4 regions of the Chryseobacterium tructae genome follow, and region 1 is predicted to be linked to each of the others. Evidence: riboswitches for the same ligand, from Rfam matches in the RefSeq annotation. Region 1 holds a riboswitch; each other region holds the start of a gene.
What was found. Region 1 has a riboswitch for cobalamin ahead of QWZ06_RS24460 (TonB-dependent receptor plug domain-containing protein). Riboswitches for the same ligand answer to the same signal wherever they lie in the genome.
Positions count from the first base shown of each region.

Region 2: another riboswitch for cobalamin. It lies ahead of QWZ06_RS18620 (T9SS type A sorting domain-containing protein); the one in region 1 lies ahead of QWZ06_RS24460 (TonB-dependent receptor plug domain-containing protein).
Region 3: another riboswitch for cobalamin. It lies ahead of prpB (methylisocitrate lyase); the one in region 1 lies ahead of QWZ06_RS24460 (TonB-dependent receptor plug domain-containing protein).
Region 4: another riboswitch for cobalamin. It lies ahead of metE (5-methyltetrahydropteroyltriglutamate--homocysteine S-methyltransferase); the one in region 1 lies ahead of QWZ06_RS24460 (TonB-dependent receptor plug domain-containing protein).

Region 1 is NZ_JAUFQR010000003.1:161,902-166,907, reverse strand. It holds gene QWZ06_RS24470 (MbnP family protein) at 1-773, shown strand, start outside; gene QWZ06_RS24465 (cytochrome-c peroxidase) at 790-1,809, shown strand; cobalamin riboswitch at 1,940-2,126, shown strand; gene QWZ06_RS24460 (TonB-dependent receptor plug domain-containing protein) at 2,240-4,282, shown strand; gene QWZ06_RS24455 (YncE family protein) at 4,279-5,006, shown strand, end outside.
Region 2 is NZ_JAUFQR010000001.1:3,767,746-3,772,751, reverse strand. It holds gene dnaG (DNA primase) at 1-494, shown strand, start outside; partial or broken gene clpP (ATP-dependent Clp endopeptidase proteolytic subunit ClpP) at 606-1,287, shown strand; gene QWZ06_RS18620 (T9SS type A sorting domain-containing protein) at 1,418-2,533, opposite strand; cobalamin riboswitch at 2,611-2,800, opposite strand; gene QWZ06_RS18615 (esterase-like activity of phytase family protein) at 3,056-3,523, shown strand; gene QWZ06_RS18610 (esterase-like activity of phytase family protein) at 3,499-4,323, shown strand; gene tpiA (triose-phosphate isomerase) at 4,706-5,006, opposite strand, start outside.
Region 3 is NZ_JAUFQR010000001.1:1,773,362-1,778,367, reverse strand. It holds gene QWZ06_RS08695 (helix-turn-helix domain-containing protein) at 7-1,005, shown strand; cobalamin riboswitch at 1,335-1,528, shown strand; gene prpB (methylisocitrate lyase) at 1,974-2,882, shown strand; gene prpC (bifunctional 2-methylcitrate synthase/citrate synthase) at 2,869-4,023, shown strand; partial or broken gene QWZ06_RS08680 (bifunctional 2-methylcitrate dehydratase/aconitate hydratase) at 4,058-5,006, shown strand, end outside.
Region 4 is NZ_JAUFQR010000001.1:2,578,941-2,583,946, forward strand. It holds partial or broken gene metE (5-methyltetrahydropteroyltriglutamate--homocysteine S-methyltransferase) at 1-1,650, opposite strand, end outside; cobalamin riboswitch at 1,625-1,757, opposite strand; gene QWZ06_RS12770 (Lrp/AsnC family transcriptional regulator) at 1,947-2,408, shown strand; gene QWZ06_RS12775 (hypothetical protein) at 2,504-2,746, shown strand; gene QWZ06_RS12780 (XRE family transcriptional regulator) at 3,193-3,984, shown strand; gene QWZ06_RS12785 (alkaline phosphatase) at 4,094-5,006, opposite strand, start outside.

The sequences.
Region 1 (5,006 bases):
TTACCCTTGAATTCAAGAATACATTTAAAAGTGAAACGATTGTTCTCGGAGGTGCTACTTCAAATACAGCTACCATCAATACCTCAGCAGAAGGGCAGGTTCATCATTTCTCAGAATTGAAATATGTAATCAGTAATATTCGTCTGGTAAAAGCAGATGGGAATGAAATTCCATATAAAGTTAATGATCTGGATCAGGGTGCTACCGTGATTGACCAATCAAAACCGGAAACGCTTCGTTACTTATTGAGTAATATACCTGCCGGAGAGTATAAAAAAATCAAATTCGGACTAGGAGTAAAAAAAGATCTGAATGTTTTGGATCAGGTGAGATTTCCAAAGTTCTATGCCACTGCAGGATCTAACGATACCCAAATGATGTGGGAATGGGGAGCCGGGTATCGTTTTACAAAAATTGAAGGCTTTTATGGAACAGATAACAAACAGATGTCCATTCACACCGGAAGTACCATAAAAGGATCGGAAGGAAACTTTACCCAGGGAGTAGATGCATATAGAGATGTCACTTTAGATCTTTCCCAACATGCGATTGTGGATAGCAAAGCGCCTAAAATTATTATTAAAGCAGATTTTGATAAACTGTTGACGGGGAAAATCAATACGATTGTATTGGTTACGGGAACAGGATCAGATGGCAATGCTACTCCGAATATTCATACTGCTAACCAAATGGTAAAATTTGTTGATAACCTCGGTGGAAACGGCTCAAGCGATATTTCCGGAATGTTTTCAGTGAGTGCTGTTGAAAACTAAACTTCTTTCTGCTGCAATGAAAAAAGGATTAAGCATTTTAGCCATTATTATTCTATTAATATCTTGTAATAACGATCGTTACGAACCTATTTCTGGCGATAATCCACAGGTCTCGCTCAATATTCCGTCTGGATTTCCGGAACTAAACAATTCGGTGAACTCTAACAGACCTACAAAATATGGGATAGAGTTGGGGGAAAAATTATTTAATGAGAAAAGGCTGAGTGCAGATAATAGTATTTCCTGCTCCAGTTGTCATATCCAGGGAAATGCCTTTGCAGATCATAATGCACGGGGAATAGGAATTCAGAATAGAGTAGGATTGCGAAATGTACCTGCTATTCAGAATATGTTGTTTATGAAGTTTTATAATTGGGATGGCAATATTCTTCAATTGGAAAATCAGCCATTGGTTCCTATTATCACTCATGAAGAAATGGGGTCTTCTATTCTGGAAGTGATAGGAAAAATAAGAGATGATATGATGTATAAAGATCTTTTTCGAAAAGCCTTTGGAGACGAAACCATTACTGCTGAAAGAATTTATAAAAGTATAGCCCAATATGAATACACTTTGATTTCTGCCAATAGCAAATATGATAAGGTAAAAAGAAAAGAAGGAGAAAATTTCACGGAAAACGAAGCATTGGGATATCAGACTTTTCAACAGAAATGTGTGAGTTGTCATAGTACAGAATTGTTTACCGATCAAAGTTTCAGAAATATCGGGTTTCCTGTAAATCCGGATACCAATGAAGCCGGACGGGGAAGAGTTACAGGAATCCCAGCAGATTATATGAGTTTTCGGGTTCCTTCTTTACGAAATGTAGAATATACTGCACCCTATGGAAGCTATGGACAATTCCCAACACTAAGAGCGGTTCTTGATTATTTTGATAAAGGAGTCTTATCTGCAGATAATCTTGATCCTGTTTTTAAAAATAATGGAAACAGAATTCCTCTCTCAGAACAGGAAAAGACCAATCTGATCCTATTTATGAAAACGCTGAGCGATCGTGAATTTGTGAAAAAATAATCATTGCTAAAAACAGAAAAATTCAACAAAAATTGATTGTCTAAATCCCGTCACATTATGGCGGGATTTTTCATGTTTACTGATTGATAATCATTTTATTCTGCATACCATCGTATCTGGGGGGAATTTTATATCTTTGCCGGAATTTGGTGAGCCATAATAAGCTCTTAAAAGGGAATCCGGTGAAAATCCGGAACAGACCCGCTGCTGTAAGCTCCGCACCAAAGTTTTTGAAGAATACATCCACTGTTTTTAGGAATGGGAAGGATTTCAAAAATGGAGTAAGTCAGAAGACCTGCCAGAAATAATAAACGTTTGACGCTTTCGTGGAATAAAGCTTAGGACAACAATGATTCTGTGCAGTGACAGCTGTGCTTTGTCGTTGCTTTTCTTATATCCATTAGCGTCATCATGATCCATGAATGAGCTAATGATAGCAAAACTAACTACATTTCAATTCCATAAAACTGTTTTCACGGTATTCGTGTTGACTTCTCAAATTCTATTTTCCCAAACCAGGAAAAAAGACAGTATTAAAGGAGAAGCCATAAAGACGGTCAATATTTACAAAAAGAACTTTAAAGAAATCTTGCCTGCGCAGGTCTTACAGGGTGAAGAGCTCGAAAGGCTCAACAGTCATTCTGTTGCTGATGCCTTACGGTATTTTTCCGGTGTCCAGATTAAAGATTATGGCGGCATGGGAGGTTTGAAGACGGTCAACATTCGAAGTATGGGAAGCCAGCATGTAGGTGTTTTCTATGATGGAATCCAGTTGGGGAATGCTCAAAACGGATTGGTAGATTTGGGAAGGTACTCTCTGGATGATCTGGAAGAGATCTCCTTGTACAATGGTCAGAAAAGTGAAATTTTTCAGCCCGCAAAAGACTTCGGATCATCAGGATCTATTTATTTGCAACCCAAAACGCCTGTATTCACAGGAAATAAGAAAACCAATCTTTTGATCAGAGCAAAAAGTGCTTCTATTGATTTATTTAATCCTTCTTTCCGTTTAGAGCAAAAGATTTCCAAAAGAATTTCAGCAAGTGTCAGTGCAGAATTCCTTCAAAGTGATGGTCTTTATAAATTCCATTATAGCAGGAAATATCCTAATGGAGCTACTGCTTCTGATACCATTTCCAAAAGATATGACTCCGACATTAAAGCAAAGCGCTTTGAAACTGCTCTTAATGGAACTTTAAATAACGGAAGCTGGAATATACGTGGGTATGGATATATTTCAAATCGAGGTATTCCGGCACCTATTGTGAAGAACCGTTTCAAAGCAAGAGGAGCAAGAATGCTTGATGAAAATTATTTTGTGCAGGCCAATTTCAGAAAAAAGCTGTTTCCTAAGCTTGAAACTCAGCTGAAGGCAAAGTTTGCTTATGATTATACTTATTTTAATGATACTGTATTGTCTCAGTCTGCGATGCCCGCCATCAATACTTATATTCAACGGGAGGTTTATCTTTCCTCTTCCAATGTATACTCCATCAATCCTAATTGGGATGTCAGTCTGAATGGAGATTTTCAGTACAATAATCTGGATGCTAATTTGTATAATTTTTCATATCCTACCCGCTATACTACGCTTGTAGCTTTAGCTTCTACCTATCAATGGAACAGGTTTAAGTTTTTAGGAAGCCTTTTAGGGACATTTACCTTTGAGGAAGTAAAAATGAATAAGCGCCCTGATGACAGGAGAGAATGGACACCCGCTTTCTTTATGAGCTATCAGCCGGAAGCAATACCAGAGCTGACCCTTAGAGCTTTCTATAAAAATATTTTCAGATTACCCACCTTTAATGACCTGTACTATACGAGTGTTGGAAATACCTATCTGCAACCTGAGTTTACTCATCAATATGACGTGGGGTTTACCTATCAGAAAAAATATGATCATTCCCTATTTAAAGGTCTTTATGTAAAAGTAGACGGCTATTATAACAGAGTAAAAGATAAAATTGTGGCTGTGCCAACCACCAATATGTTTCGTTGGATGATGGTGAACCTTGGGAAGGTTGAAATCATTGGAGCGGATGTAAACGTACAGGCTGAAATGATGTTGGGGAATGTGAAAATTAGACCATTATTATCGTATACCTATCAGAAGGCTCAGGACATAACAAATAATGCCGGAGAGAAAGAAACTTATTATGGAGAACAGATCCCTTATACACCATGGCATAGCGGATCCTTTACCCTAATGGCTGATTATAAAGACTGGAGCTTCAATTACAGTACAATCTACGTAGGAAAAAGATATGACGGGCAGCTGGATAATATTCAGTATAATTTTATTCAGCCTTGGTATACCCACGATCTTTCTATTCAGAGAAAACTGAGCCTGGCCGGACATCCTTTTAAAATCAATCTGGAAATGAATAATGTTTTTAACCAGTATTATGATGTGGTACTCAATTATCCTATGCCGGGAAGAAACTTCAGACTCACTTTAAACTTTAATTTATGAAAAAGCTAAATATTTATTTTCTGTTTTTGACATTGATTGCGCTTGTTTCCTGTCGTACCGATGATGTCATTATTCCTATGGAAGTTGTGGAAGGGCTTAACCCTGTTGAGAATACGGCAATAAAAGGATTCTATGTATTGAATGAAGGAAATATGGGCAGCAACAAATGCACTCTTGATTTTTTTGATTATACCAAAGGAACCTATTTTAGAAATATCTATTCAGAGATCAATCCCAATGTTTTAAAAGAACTGGGGGATGTAGGAAATGATATTAAAATCTACGGAAGTAAACTATACATTGTAGTTAATGTTTCCAATACTATCGAAGTGCTGGAGGCCAAAACCGCCAAGCATATCAAATCAATTTATTTACAGAATTGCAGATACATGACCTTTAAAGATGGAAAAGCATATGCCAGCAGTTATGCAGGACCTGTAGATATCAACCCGCTGGCTCCCAAAGGAAAAGTAGCAGAAATAGATACGGTATCCCTTACCATTCAGCGAACTGCAACAGTAGGATATCAGCCGGAAGAAATGGAAATTGTAGGGAATCAATTATTTGTTGCCAATTCCGGAGGATATATGGTACCAAATTATGACAGAACCGTTTCAGTAATTGATCTGAACACTTTTACTGAAAAGAAAAAAATTGATGTAGCCATCAACCTTCACCGTCTTAAAAAAGATAACTACGGAGATCTTTATGTGAGTTCAAGAGG
Region 2 (5,006 bases), on a different contig from region 1:
AGAATAATGAAGAGTATCAGATTACGGTCATTGAAGAAATTCTTCATCATTTTGAGGAAGAACAATATATATTTTTAGTTAAAGAAAATGAAATCATTATCAATCAGGTAAGGGAAGGGATTCAGAAAGACGAGCTGAGAAGTGGAAACTTTTTTGTATCTTTTATGGATGAAGAGATTACTACAAAGGTTGTAGATGCTTTGATGCCGCTGGATGAACTGGAAAACTGGGCTTCCAGAAATATTTATCCGCCTAATTATGGTGATAAAGTTGCAGATCAGATCCAGGGTGATGTTTTGCTACATAAATACAGATATATTGATTATCTGATTACAGAAACAGCGAAAGAACTTGATCAATACAGCAGTACGGATGATGTAAAGTATTATGAGCTGATTAAAAAGATTACTTTATTGAAACAAGCTTCTATCAGACTCAGTAATATTATCGAATATTCCCCAATCAAGGGAATCTATGCAGGTAGAAAAAGATAGTTTAAAGACAAAAGGATTCCGGATTCTGTGACAAAAAGTCCTATAAAATTTTAGGAATAAATATTGTAATTTAAACTTTGAAAATATTTTAAAATAATACATAATATCAATATGGACATTAAAAAAGAATTCAGAGATTTCTCTGTAAAACATTTAGGAAACAACGGTTTAGCTACCGATCAGTATATGGGAATGTATGGCCCAACGAACTTAACTCCGTACATCATGGAGGAAAGAAGATTAAACGTTGCTCAGATGGACGTTTCTCTCGTTTGATGATGGACAGAATTATCTTCCTTGGAACAGGAATTGATGATCAAGTAGCGAACATCGTTACAGCTCAGCTTTTATTCTTGGAAAGTGCAGATCCTTCTAAAGATATTCAAATCTATATCAACTCTCCTGGTGGTAGCGTATACGCAGGATTAGGTATTTATGACACAATGCAGATCATTAAGCCGGATGTTGCGACAATTTGTACAGGAATGGCTGCATCAATGGGAGCTGTATTATTGGTTGCTGGAGAAAAAGGAAAACGTTCTGCGCTTAAGCATTCAAGAGTAATGATTCACCAGCCTTCAGGAGGTGCTCAGGGAGTAGCTTCTGATATGGAAATCAACTTAAGAGAAATGCTGAAATTAAAGCAGGAGCTTTATGACATCATCGCTCACCATTCAGGACAAACTTATGAATGGGTAGAGAATCTTCCGACAGAGATTACTGGATGACTTCTGAAGAAGCTAAGAGCTACGGAATGGTAGATGAGGTTCTTCAAAGAGCAGAGAAAAAATAATTGATTGTATGATCATATCGAAAAACGCATCCCAATTGGGATGCGTTTTTTGTTTTAGTCACGAATATATATCTTGAGCAAAATAAATATGAGGAATTAAACCACAATTGAAGACGTGATAATCCCCTCTCTACTTCTTTACAATCTTATGAACGGTAGAACCATTCTTAGTCTTAACCTCAACCCAGTATACTCCAGTATTTAAAGATTTAACATTAATCTTCGTTGTTGGGGAAGTCATCACTTTCTGTCCTAAAGAAGAATAGATATTCACTTCTTGGATGCTTTCAGATGTTTCAATCTGAATAAAATCACTTGTTGGATTTGGGTAAATGCTGAAGGAAGCTTTTTTATTGACTGAAGCCACAGATAATGTAGCATTGCTTGCCTCAGTAGGAGTGAATGGTCTTCTTTCACCGAAGCTTAATCCCAACCACGTATTGTTGTTCAGTTGAATTTGACTAAGATTAGTTTTTTTCTGCCAGCTTGAAAGGTCTTTTCCTGTATATAATTTCCAGTTTCCAGCTCCTGAGCTATTTCCTGAGAAGCTATTTAATGATAAACTTGAAACCTGGTTATTATTGGAGGTAAAATTGAAATAGGAAGCGTTTGACTGAATCAGTTGCAGAGCTTGCTCCGCTGTTATGCTGCCATTATATTGAATTCCAAAAACAAAAGAATTGGCATTGCCATTAGCATTATGGGTTCCAAAATCTACAACAACAAGACTTTTATGAGTTCCAGTTCCAATCCAGTTGGTAATTTGAGATGAGGTGTACCATTGAGAACTGTAGGCAGGTACCGGAGTTGATGGAGGAGTATCTATTTCATCAATACCATAGGAAATACCAAACCATAGCCCGTCTGTTAAATTAACAGATCCTGGGCCATTATTGTTATTAGACATATTTTCTGCATTTGGCCCAAACCACGGAATCCAATAATCATCGGTGCTTGGTGTATGGTGGTTGTAGGCAAAACTGTACATATACCCTGAAAGAATATCAGCTTCCATTTTAGGTTCTGCCGAAATGATAGCATTGATCATGTCTTCTGCCTTTAAATTATCATCATCAAAACGGTAGCCCCAGGCATAAGAGGTAGGAGTATTGTTGTCATTAAAATCGGCAATGAAATAGGCTTTTTTAGAACCGGTTCCTACCCAAAACTTAATGTCGTTTTCTGTGAATTGGGCAAAGAAAAACTGCGTACAAAGCAGTAAGAAAAAAAAATAGATTTTTCTCATAATATAATTAAATTAAAGTTTTATTCCCGAAACTTATTGATAGGAAATGAAGACATACGATATGTCCATATCCTAAAACTAAATGTCTATTTAAGGTAGGTCTCCTGGCTCGCATCCTATAGCTAACCTTCCCAGGCAAAGCCCAGTGGTATAATGAAACTATAGGAATAAACAGCTTACAGTTGCGGGTACAGCTCAAGATTTGGATAATATTCTCACTTGATTCCCTATTATGAACAGTGTTCAACCTTAAAGAGGACAAATATATCACATAAATTTTTGATATCTGTTTTGTGAATTATAGATTTGTTTCTAGTCTTTTTGAAAATTAATTGTATTATTTAAAAATGAATTTTATTGATTGATAGGATATTGGGTATAAATATTTACTTTTTTAAGTTAAAATAGTGTTTTTGTTGTTTATATTGAATTCATCTTTAGATTCTATTGTTAAAATACAATTATCATTATATTCAAGATCAGTTTATAATCAATTTATACTTTCGCGCCATAAAAGTTAATATGAAAAAACTACTATTATCTGCTTTGATGATGACTGCATTATGGTCATGCAGCAAAGACGATGACACCAATGTAAATAACCAAGACATTAATTATTCTAAACTTCCACAGGAGTTTCCATTTACGAAATTGGCAACGATAAATGGTGTGGATGTAATTAATGGCGGATTCGGTTCCGGAGCAGCAGCTCATCCTACGAGAAAAGGAGAGTTTTATGTCATTACAGACCGTGGTCCGAATACAGATTATCTGAAAGGGAAAAAGTTTTTAACCCCTGATTTTACTCCTACCATTATGCATTTTAAAATTAATGCAGACGGAAAAATAGAGGTTATCAAGTATATTAAGCTTAAAAATCCAGCAGGAAAACCCATTACAGGGCTTCCAAATCCTGTGGGAATGGGCAGTACAGGTGAAGTAGCATATGATGCAGCAGGAAATGTTTGGGCACAGATAATTATGGTTTAGACAGTGAAAGTATTGTGGCAGCAGCAGATGGGACATTCTGGGTATCCGATGAATACGGTCCGCATATTGTTCATTACAATGCCGATGGAGTAGAGCTTGAAAGAATAAGCCCGATTGGTGTAAATACAGGAAATAGAAAATTACCTGCCGTTTTGGCGAAAAGAAGAGCCAATAGAGGGATGGAAGGACTTTGTATAACTCCGGATGGAAAAACATTAGTAGGAACCATACAATCTATGATGTTTGTTCCTTCAAAAGCTTTGGCAACCAATACAACCTTAACGAGGATCGTTACTTTCGATATCACCACCGGAAAAACAAAGCAATATCTTTATAAACAGGATGGCGGAGCTTCCGACTCAGTTTGTGATATTACAGCATTAGGTAATAATGAATTTCTTGTTATTGAGAGAGACGGTAATTTTGGAACACAAAGTGGAATTAAAAAAGTGTACAGAATTAATCTAGCTGAAGCCACAGATGTAAACGGAACTGATCTTGCAGCTGCAGACGGAATGCTGGTCAATGGAAAAGCTCTGGAACAATGTACATGGGATGAGCTTACCAAGGCAGGGATTAAACCTGTTTCTAAAAAATTAGCAGTAGACCTGGTGGCTAAACTGGGATATGAACATGATAAATTCGAGGGAATTGTTTATTTAGGAAATAATAAACTGGCTGTTTTCAATGATGATGACTTTGGAGTAGTAGATGATGGGAACGGAAATCCTAAAGCAAAAATACTTCCTAAAACCGGGAAGGTAGATAAAGGAACTATGTACGTAGTCGATATTCAATAATTAGATTTTTTTTAAAGGAAAACGGCGGGATTTATTCCGCCGTTTTTTATTGGATATCATTTAAATGGTTCAATAGAAGTATTTTACTCCAAAACTTAAAACGGAAACAGTGGAATTCTTGAGAAATCTAAGCTGTAAAATGGTAAGAAAAGTTGTGTAGAGATTCTTCCTTCGTCAGAAATCGAAGATTCGACGTAGTCAATGACAAACTGTATGTCTTTTGCTCTAAAGTGAATGCTTAAAGAACCTATTCAATAGAAACGGGCTTTAGCCCGTTTAAAAAAATAAAAATATCTTCCATTGGCTTTAGCCAAAACCTATAATAAAATCCCCTGAAAATGACCTTCAGGGGATTTTTGTATGTATATTGTTCTTTTCAATATTAGTTGAAAGCCTCAATAATTTTAGAGAAATCCTCTAATTTTAAAGCAGCACCTCCAATCAAACCACCGTCAATATCCGGTTGAGAGAAAATTTCCTTAGCATTGTCTGGTTTCACAGAACCTCCATAAAGGATAGAAACCTCATCAGCTACTTCTTGCCCGTACTTAGTGGCAATTGTATTTCTGATATGAGCATGAATTTCCTGAGCCTGTTCCGGACTAGCAGTTTCTCCTGTTCCGATAGCCCAAACCGGTTCGTAAGCGATAACCACTTTTTTGATCTCTTCAGCAGAAAGTGTG
Region 3 (5,006 bases), on a different contig from region 1:
ACAATAATGGCATTAAGGATTTACGATGATAAAATTGGAGGAACATTGGTTGAAAGAAAATATCCCAATGCTTATTTTGTAAATGATGGTGATCTCAGAGAGTGCATCACCTACCTGAAACCACCTTATGGAAGTGGCTTTTATCATGAGATCTGTTTCGAGAATGTGCATATCGGTTTTGGAAATGTTTCTTTAGAAAATAAGATACTGTTGTATTTTGAGGCCGATTTCGATAGTGTTGAAATGCATTTTTCGTTAAAAGGAAAAAGTTCCGCCCTTTCGGAAAACTTCAATAGTAAAGTGTGTTTTGACAGCTACCAGCACAACATTATTTATGCAAATCAGATGTCCGGTCAGATGGAATTTGACGGTCAGGAAATGCAGATCCTGGAAATCAATTTGGCTCCTAACTTTTTTAAAAAATTCCTTCCCGAAGACTCCGGTTTATTCAATACCTTCAGAAATGCGATTGAAAAACAGCACTCATGTCTCATCAATCCGGATCATAACCGCATCAGCCTGGAAATGTATCAGATTCTAAACGACATCATCCATTGTGACCGAAAAGGGACTTTTAAAAGAATTTATCTGGAAGCTAAAGTTGCTGAATTGCTTCTTTTACAACTGGAACAGCTTTTCAAAAGTGACTCTTCCAACTCATCATTACTTAAAAAAGATGAAGAAAAAATATATGCAGTGAGGGACTTTATTATCAATAATCTCAGTACAAACTGTTCATTAATAGACCTTGCCCATCAGGTAGGAACAAACGAATTTACACTGAAAAAAGGATTTAAAGAACTATTCGGAACTACCGTTTTCAACTTCTGGAACGATCTGAAAATGGAAGAAGCGAAAAAAATGCTTCTTGAAGGAAACCTGAATATTAACGAGATCTCTGATATTATTGGATATAAAAACCCAAGACATTTCTCGGCTGCATTTAAGAGAAAATACAATTTAATCCCAAGTAAGCTTAGAAATACCAATGGACTGACTCATTAAATTCTTCAATGATTTCAGTTCATATTTACTGATAATGACCTTTTCAAAATCTATAATTTTTTAGGCTTAATGGGTCTATTTTCAGATACAAAAAGTTACCATAAAACACATCCTTTATTTTATTTCATTTAATATTCAACCGTATTTGTTAACGATTTGGTAATAAAAAAAACCTTTGAAAACACTGATTTTTATCATATCATTAAAAAACAAAGTTTCACAAACAAAACACAATCAACCCATTACCTAAAATTAATTATTGTTTACATAAAATATTTTGTCGTTCTCATAAAATGGCTATATTTACCACCAAGGAGTTCTTAACACCTTCTTTATCAACCGAAATTGGTTACACTTAGCTGTGAATTAAAAGGGAATCGTGTGTAAATCACGAACTGTCGCGCAACTGTAAGTAACACTAAAAGGTTTTTATCAAATCAATATCCACTGTATGCTCCGGTATATGGGAAGGATGATAAAAACTGTTACAAGTCAGGAGACCTGCCTATTTCGTAGTGACGATGCTTTCGCGATCTGAAGCTTATAGTCAGGTATGATACGGTATGGATAATTGTGTGATAAAATTGCTTATCAACTTATTTAATTTTTGAGATAGATACTAGCAGAACAGTATATGTTTATTCTGCAGGTCTGTAACTCATCCGTGTCCCCTTTCCGTAATTTTTCTTTCTCACAAAACATCGTGAAGTTTACCAAGAACTTTTTATAGGGTTTAATCTATGTAAAAAGTTAAAAGATGTACCAAACCAATCACAATTATGTATCCACGAGCAGCAGATCTATGACATCACAGATCTCATTATGCAGAATTTCTCAAAAATATCTGTCTTTGTGCTCACCAACAACCCATCTGATTTCCTTTAACCATTCTCTTTTTACATCCTCACCCCAGCATAAAAGCTCTTCTTTCTTACCGAACAAAATTCAACTAAACAATAAATATTAAAATGACTACACATGAAAACTGGAAGTCTCCCGGTGCCCAATTCCGGGAGGCTATGCAAAAAGAAAGTCCTCTTCAGATTGTTGGAGCCATCAATGCCAATCATGCATTACTGGCGAAACAAGCCGGCTTTAATGCCATTTATCTTTCTGGAGGTGGTGTTGCTGCCGGATCTTTAGGAATTCCGGATTTGGGAATCACCACGCTGGAAGATGTATTAATAGACATTCAGCGCATTACCAATGTTTGCGATTTACCTTTATTGGTAGATGTAGATACAGGATTTGGTCCATCAGCCTTTAATGTTGCAAGAACTGTAAAGTCATTAATCAAAGCGGGAGCAGCAGCTCTGCATATCGAAGATCAGGTAGGAGCAAAACGTTGTGGACACCGTCCTGGAAAAGAAATCGTAAGCAAAGAAGAAATGGTAGACCGATTGAAAGCTGCCGCTGATGCCCGTACCGATGAAAGCTTTGTTATCGGAGCCAGAACCGATGCTTTTGCCAATGAAGGACTGGAAAAAACCTTAGAAAGAGCTGCCGCCTACAAAGAAGCTGGTGCCGATTTTATTTTCGCAGAAGCCGTTCCCGATTTAAGCTTCTATCAAAAATTTGTAGATGCCACAGGAATCCCCGTCTTGGCTAATATCACTGAATTTGGAATGATCAGCATGTATACTGTTGATGAATTAAAAACCGCAGGAGTAGGACTGATCCTCTACCCTCTTTCAGCTTTCCGTGCTGCTAATAAAGCGGCTCTCAATGTTTATGAGCACATTCGCAAAGACGGAACACAGGCCCATGTATTAGACACGATGCAAACCAGAGAAGAGCTCTACCAAAGCATTGGATACCATAATTATGAACAAAAATTAGATAACCTTTTTAAACAAAATAGTAATGTCAACGAATAGCGAACCAACATTCAAGCCTAAGAAAAGCGTAGCCCTTTCAGGAGTAGCAGCAGGTAATACCGCGCTTTGTAGCGTAGGAAAAAGTGGAAATGATCTTCATTACAGAGGATATGATATCCTGGATCTGGCAGAGAAAGCAGAGTTTGAAGAAGTAGCTTATCTCTTGATCTATGGTCAGCTGCCTACCGGAGCCCAGTTGAAAAATTATAAAGCTAAATTAAAGTCTTTAAGAGGGCTACCCCATTCTGTAAGAAATATTTTAAAGAGTATTCCTGCAGCTGCTCATCCCATGGATGTAATGAGATCTATGGTATCTGCTATCGGAAGCATTCAGCCGGAAAAAGACGATCACAATGTTGCCGGAGCAAGAGATATTGCAGATAAATTATTAGCTTCATTCAGTTCCGGACTTTTATACTGGTATCACTATACACATAACGGTAAAGAAATCAATGTAGAGACAGACGATGATACTATTGGTGGACATTTCCTTCATCTTTTACATGGTAAAAAAGCGCCCGATTCCTGGGTAAAAGCAATGGAAATATCTCTTAATCTTTATGCTGAACATGAATTTAACGCCTCTACATTCACAGCTCGTGTTATTGCAGGAACTGCTTCAGATTTTTATTCATGCATCACAGGAGCAATCGGAGCTTTGAGAGGCCCAAAACATGGGGGTGCCAATGAAGTGGCATTCGAAATCCAAAGCCGTTACAATTCACCGGACGAAGCGGAAGCTGATATCCGCCAGCGTATTGCCAACAAAGAGGTCATCATCGGATTTGGACATCCGGTTTACACGATCTCAGATCCTAGAAACGTAGTCATTAAAAAAGTAGCAAAAGAACTTTCTGAGGAAGCGGGAGATATGTTGCTTTATAATATTGCAGAAAGATTAGAAACCGTCATGTGGGAAGAAAAGAAAATGTTTCCAAACCTGGATTGGTTTTCTGCCGTATCCTATCACTTAATGGGAGTACCCACTCTCATGTTTACACCGCTATTCGTTATTTCCAGAGTGACAGGATGGAGTGCCCACATTGTTGAACAGAGACAGGATGGAAAAATCATCCGTCCAAGTGCCAATTATACAGGCCCGGAGAATAAAGAATACATTTCTCTACAAGACAGAAAATAAACAGATTACCTAATAATAAAACTATAAAACAAAGATGTCATCACACATTTCAAATGAAAGACCACAACCAGATCAGGTATTAACAGATATTGCCGATTATGTATTGAACTATGAAATTAAAAACGATTTAGCATGGAAGACCGCACATTACTGTCTTCTGGATACGATCGGATGTGGTCTGGAAGCTTTAACTTATCCAGCTTGTACAAAACTTTTAGGCCCTATCGTGAAAGGAACAATTGTTCCTCATGGCGCGAAGGTTCCGGGAACACAATTTCAATTAGATCCTGTTCAGGCTGCTTTCAATATCGGAGCTATTATCCGTTGGCTAGACTTTAATGATACATGGCTGGCTGCTGAATGGGGACATCCTTCAGATAACCTGGGTGGAATTTTAGCAACAGCAGACTGGTTATCAAGAACTAATATTGCAGAAGGAAAAGCGCCTTTAAAAATGAAACAGGTATTGGAAGCTATGATCATGGCTCACGAGATTCAGGGCGTAATGGCATTGGAAAACTCTTTCAATAAAGTAGGTCTTGATCATGTATTATTGGTAAAACTGGCTTCTACAGCTGTTGTTGGAAATTGATAGGCTTAACTCGTGATGAGATCATCAATGCTGTCTCATTAGCTTTTGTAGACGGACAATCTTTAAGAACATACCGTCATGCTCCCAATACAGGTTCCCGTAAATCTTGGGCTGCCGGAGATGCAACCTCAAGAGCAGTACGTTTAGCCTTAATAGCAAAGACAGGAGAAATGGGCTATCCATCTGCTTTAACAGCAAAAACATGGGGATTCTATGACGTTTCTTTCAAAGGAAATGAATTCAAATTTCAGAGAGAGTATGGTTCTTACGTTATGGAAAATGTATTATTCAAAATTTCATTCCCGGCTGAGTTCCATTCTCAAACTGCTGTAGAAGCTGCAATGACTTTACATACAACTTTGAAGGGGATTGGAAAAACAACCGATGATAT
Region 4 (5,006 bases), on a different contig from region 1:
AATTCTGCCAATCTGTTTTTCGCAATGGAAGACCTTCACGAATAGCTGGTTCGTCAATCTGGATAATTCTGATTCCCGCCTTCTCCAGATCCTGAACTTCATCGCGAATGGCCAAGGCAATTTGCTTACAGGTTTCGGAACGAGGCTGATCATCACGTACAAATGACCATTGCAAGATGGTAACAGGCCCTGTTAACATCCCTTTACCCATTGATTGGTTTGAGACTGAGCATATTGAGACCAGTATACTGTCATCGGTTCAGGTCTGGAGACATCTCCAAAAATGATTGGTGGTTTTACACAACGACTTCCGTAGCTTTGAACCCAGCCGTTTTTAGTGAAGGTAAATCCTTTCAATTGCTCTCCGAAATACTCCACCATATCGTTACGCTCATATTCTCCATGAACAAGAACATCAATTCCAATGTCTTCCTGCCAACGAATGGTTCTCTGGGTCTCTTCTTTTAATAAAGTATCATATTGCTCTGCAGTAAGCTCTCCTTTTTTAAATTTAGCTCTCCAGCTTCTCACTTCAGCAGTCTGTGGAAATGATCCAATGGTTGTTGTAGGAAATAATGGAAGTTGTAGTGCCTTTTGTTGCGCTTCCTTACGGATATTGAATAGATTTTTTCTTTGTGAATCTGCCTCTGTTACAGAATTTGCTCTTTGTTTTACACTTTCATTATGAATGAGTGAAGATGTTTTTCTGTCTGAAACCGATTGTTTATTCTCCTCAAAATCCTGAAGAATATTTTGATCTGAAGCTCCTGAAACTAATTCTTTAAGCGTTACTACTTCTTTTACCTTTTGTTTGGCAAAAGCCAGCCAGTTTTTGATTTCAGCAGTAAGGTCGGTTTCAAAGTCTAAATCGCATGGTGAGTGCAGTAAAGAACACGACGGAGCAATGAAAACTCTTTCAGAACCTAATTTTTCAATTGCTTTTTGGATGATGGATAAAGATCTTTCATAATCATTTTTCCAGATATTTCTTCCATCTACCACTCCAAGAGATAAGCTTAAGCTTTCTGGAGTAGAATGAAGGACATCTTCAAGCTGTTCAGGGTTTCTTACCAGATCAATATGCAGAACATTTACAGGAAGTGATGCAGCAAGGGGTATATTGTTTTTTAACCCTTCAAAATAAGTGGTTACAATGAATTTCAGCTTTGGAAATAGTCTTCTAAGTTCGGCATAAGCAAAAGTATACACTTCTTTTGCTTTTTCAGTGATATCTAAAGCTAAGAAAGGTTCATCAAACTGAATCCATTCAGCACCCTGACTTTGTAATTTTGATACAATCTCAATATAGACCGGAAGAAGATTGTGAGCAAGATCCAGTTTATCAAATCCTTCTTCTTTTTCCTTTCCTAAAAGTAAATAAGAAACCAAACCGATAATCACAGGTTTTGCATTAATTCCTGCTTGCTTTGCTCCTGCAAATTCATTGAAAATTTTATCTGAAGTAAGCTTGAATTGTTGATTTTTATAAAACTCAGGAACAATATAATGATAATTGGTATCAAACCATTTGGTCATTTCCATGGCGGTGATATCCAATCCGTCTTTCTGATAACCTCTTGCCATAGCAAAGTAAAGATCCAGTTCAGAATTGTTCTTTTTAAGAGCTACTTCATGATAACGAGTAGGAATCGCACCTACTACAAGGCTCATTTACTTACAGTTGCGCGACAGCTCGTGATTCTCACACGATTCCCTATTAATCTACCTTAAGTAAAACCTTTCCTGTTTGATGAAGATTGTAAAGAACTGATCTTTTAACAAAATTAACTTTGATAAAAGATTTTAATTTTGTGTAAAATTACTAATCCAGAATATATTAACAATAGAAAGGTTTTTATTCGGTTGAATAATCTTTTTAATTTTGTTTTTTTAGAATATAATTCTGTAAATTCGAATGATTTTTAAACTTAAAAGAATAATATTCTGTGGAACATCTCGATGATAAGGATATAAAACTGCTGAAATTGCTTCAGAACAATGCAAAACTGACAGTTAAAGAGCTTGCTAAAGAAATTAACCTCTCTCCTTCCCCCGTTTTTGAAAGAGTAAAAAGACTGGAGCAGGAAGGTTTCGTGAAAAGGTATGCTGCTATTTTAGATGCAGAAAAGCTTAACCGTGGATTTACGGTATTTTGCCAAATCAAATTAAAGATCCATGATCGTTCTGTAGGCTATGATTTTGTAAAAGAAATTCTGGAAATTGAAGAAGTGGCAGAATGCTACAATATTTCCGGTGATTTTGATTTTCTGTTAAAAGTTCAGGTTCGGGATATGAAACATTATCAGGATTTTGTATTTAATAAGCTCGGTTCTGTAGATTCTATAGGAAGTACACACAGTACATTTGTAATGGCTGAAGTAAAGAATAATCAGGGTTTGACTTTGTAAAATAAAAAAAGCCGCTCTATTGTTAGAGCGGCAATACTTTTTTAACTTTTAATGGGGTTGCTGATTAGCAAGTAGAACCACACTCTAATAATTTGATGTGGATTACACCATTAACTACACACTGTGTTTGGCATAAAGCGTTTCCTACAACGGTACCTACACCGCCGATAACTCCACCTACTGTAGATCCTACACCGGTAACAACACCTCCAACGATAGTACCTACTCCTCCAAGAACGCCACCAACAACGCCTCCTAGACCTCCTAGTAAACCTCCGATTGGATCAAGTAATCCTTCTCCTGAAATTGATTTAGTTCGTTTCTGTCTAGTTTTTTGAAATTTTTCATGATTAAAATTTTATATGATTAATACATAGCAAATATATGATAATTAATAATAAACTTATATTATTTTGAATAAAATAATTAAACAATTTTATCATTTAATATTTCGTTAATATAAATGGGTAATATTAAAAATATCGTTTTTATTTGTATCTGATTGATTTACTAAATTTTAAAAAACATATTTCAAATTTTAAATTTTAGAGTTAATATTTTCAATGGAAATGAACTTTTTTATGGTTAATATTTAATATTTGTTAAAATGAGGTTTTTGATCTCAAAAATGAAGGCTTAAGCCGGAAAAAAGAACGTCTTTTTAAGCTAGTTTCGTTAGCTTTAGTTAAGGAATGATAAAATTCTCCAAATTTTAGGGTAAAAACTGCTCTGATTATTGATAGCGGGGAGCAAAATTTGTATTTTTGTGGACATACTTCTATCAATGTCAATTTTTTCAAATAATATACGCTCTCTAAGAGCCAAGAGAAAGCTTTCTCAACAAAATGTAGCTGATGACCTTGCGATCTCCAGAGTGAGATATTCTAAATACGAAAATGGAATCTCGGAACCTCCTATGGAGCTTCTTATAAAAATCGCCAAGTATTTTCATGTGAGTATAGATTTGCTGCTATCAGTGGATCTTCAGAAATATTCAACAGAAGATATGCTAAAGCTTCCGGATAACAGAATTGTTCTTCCTGTAGCTGTAGATGATCTTGGAAATGACACCATAGAAATTATTCCACAAAAAGCTTCCATGGGATATTTGGAAGGATATAGTGATGTGGGATATATTGAAAGTCTTCAGCGTATTGCCCTTCCCTTTTTAAATAATGGAAAATACAGAGCATTTCCGGCAGATGGAGATTCGATGCCACCATTCAGAAATGGCTCCTATATTGTAGGAAAATATGTAGAGGGAATTGATGAGTTGAAACCTGGAAAAACTTATGTTTTCATTACTCAAAATGATGGGATTACCTATAAACGTTTTAAGGAAAATAAAGGAAATGCAATTTCTGTAAGTGCAGATAATTCTTTCTATGAACCCTATGATATTCCCTTTGAAGATATTGTGGAAATCTGGCAGTATGCTTCAGGAATTTTCCCTGAAGATTTTGAACCTGGAGATTATGAAAGCTATAATTTCAAGGAAATGTTCCGGGAACTAAGACAAGACATTAAAGAACTGGATAACAAAGTTTCTATACGCCGTAGAAAGTCTTCAAAATAAACGAATTGGTTACGTCATATTACAAAGCAAACAGGCTCTTCAAAATGAATTGGAGAGCCTGTTTTAAAACCAGCTAAAATGTAAAATATGATGTTAAAATACGTTCTGTTTATACAGGAGATGCTCTCAGCATGAGATCATGTAAATCTGTATTTTTAAGGTAGGGCTGTAGATACTGACTCCCTGGTCCATAGGCTGCCACTTCTACATAATCTCCTGAATGATCCATACTGATCCAGCCTACCGAATTCCGGCTTTTCTGAATTTCTGAATACAGTTTAAATGGCAGTTTTTTATAATTGTAAAGTCCTTCTTCTTTTTCCAATCCACTGTAGAAACTTTGCAAATGTTTGGCTTCATCATCATTCAAAACCAACATATTGGCTTCATATATCCAGTCTTTAATATCTTTAATGGAGTGATCTTTATGAATTTTATTCAGGATATACTCATTGGTGTATTGATAAGATGAGATGCTATTGAAGTTTTTTGTGGCGTCTTTTCCATAAATTGTTCCGGGATTGGCATTTCCATGATCTGTTGTGATAATTACCAGGGTATTTCCATCTTTTTCAGCAAAATCCATTACTGCTTTTACCGCTTCATCAAATGCCAGTTGATCATGAATCAATGCTGCAATATCATTGGCATGGGCTGCCCAGTCTACTTTTCCGCCCTCTACCTGAAGAACAAAGCCCTCCGTATGATCCTTCATTTGATTAATAGCCGCAGTGGCCATTTCTGCTAAAGTCGGTGTATTTCTAAATTCAGAAAGGTGAGTTCTGTCAATACTATAAGGTAAAGCTCCTGTATTGAAAATTCCTAATATCTTATCTCCTTTTTTAATGTTTTTTAAATCTGCACGATCTTTCAAAACTTGATAATTCTTTTTTCTATAAGTGGAATAGAGATCTTTTTGGTCTTCTCTTTTTAATGGATTAAAAAACTCATCTCCGCCTCCCATTAAAACATCTATTTCTAATTCGGCATACATTTCAGCAATTTGAGGCTCTGCATTTCTT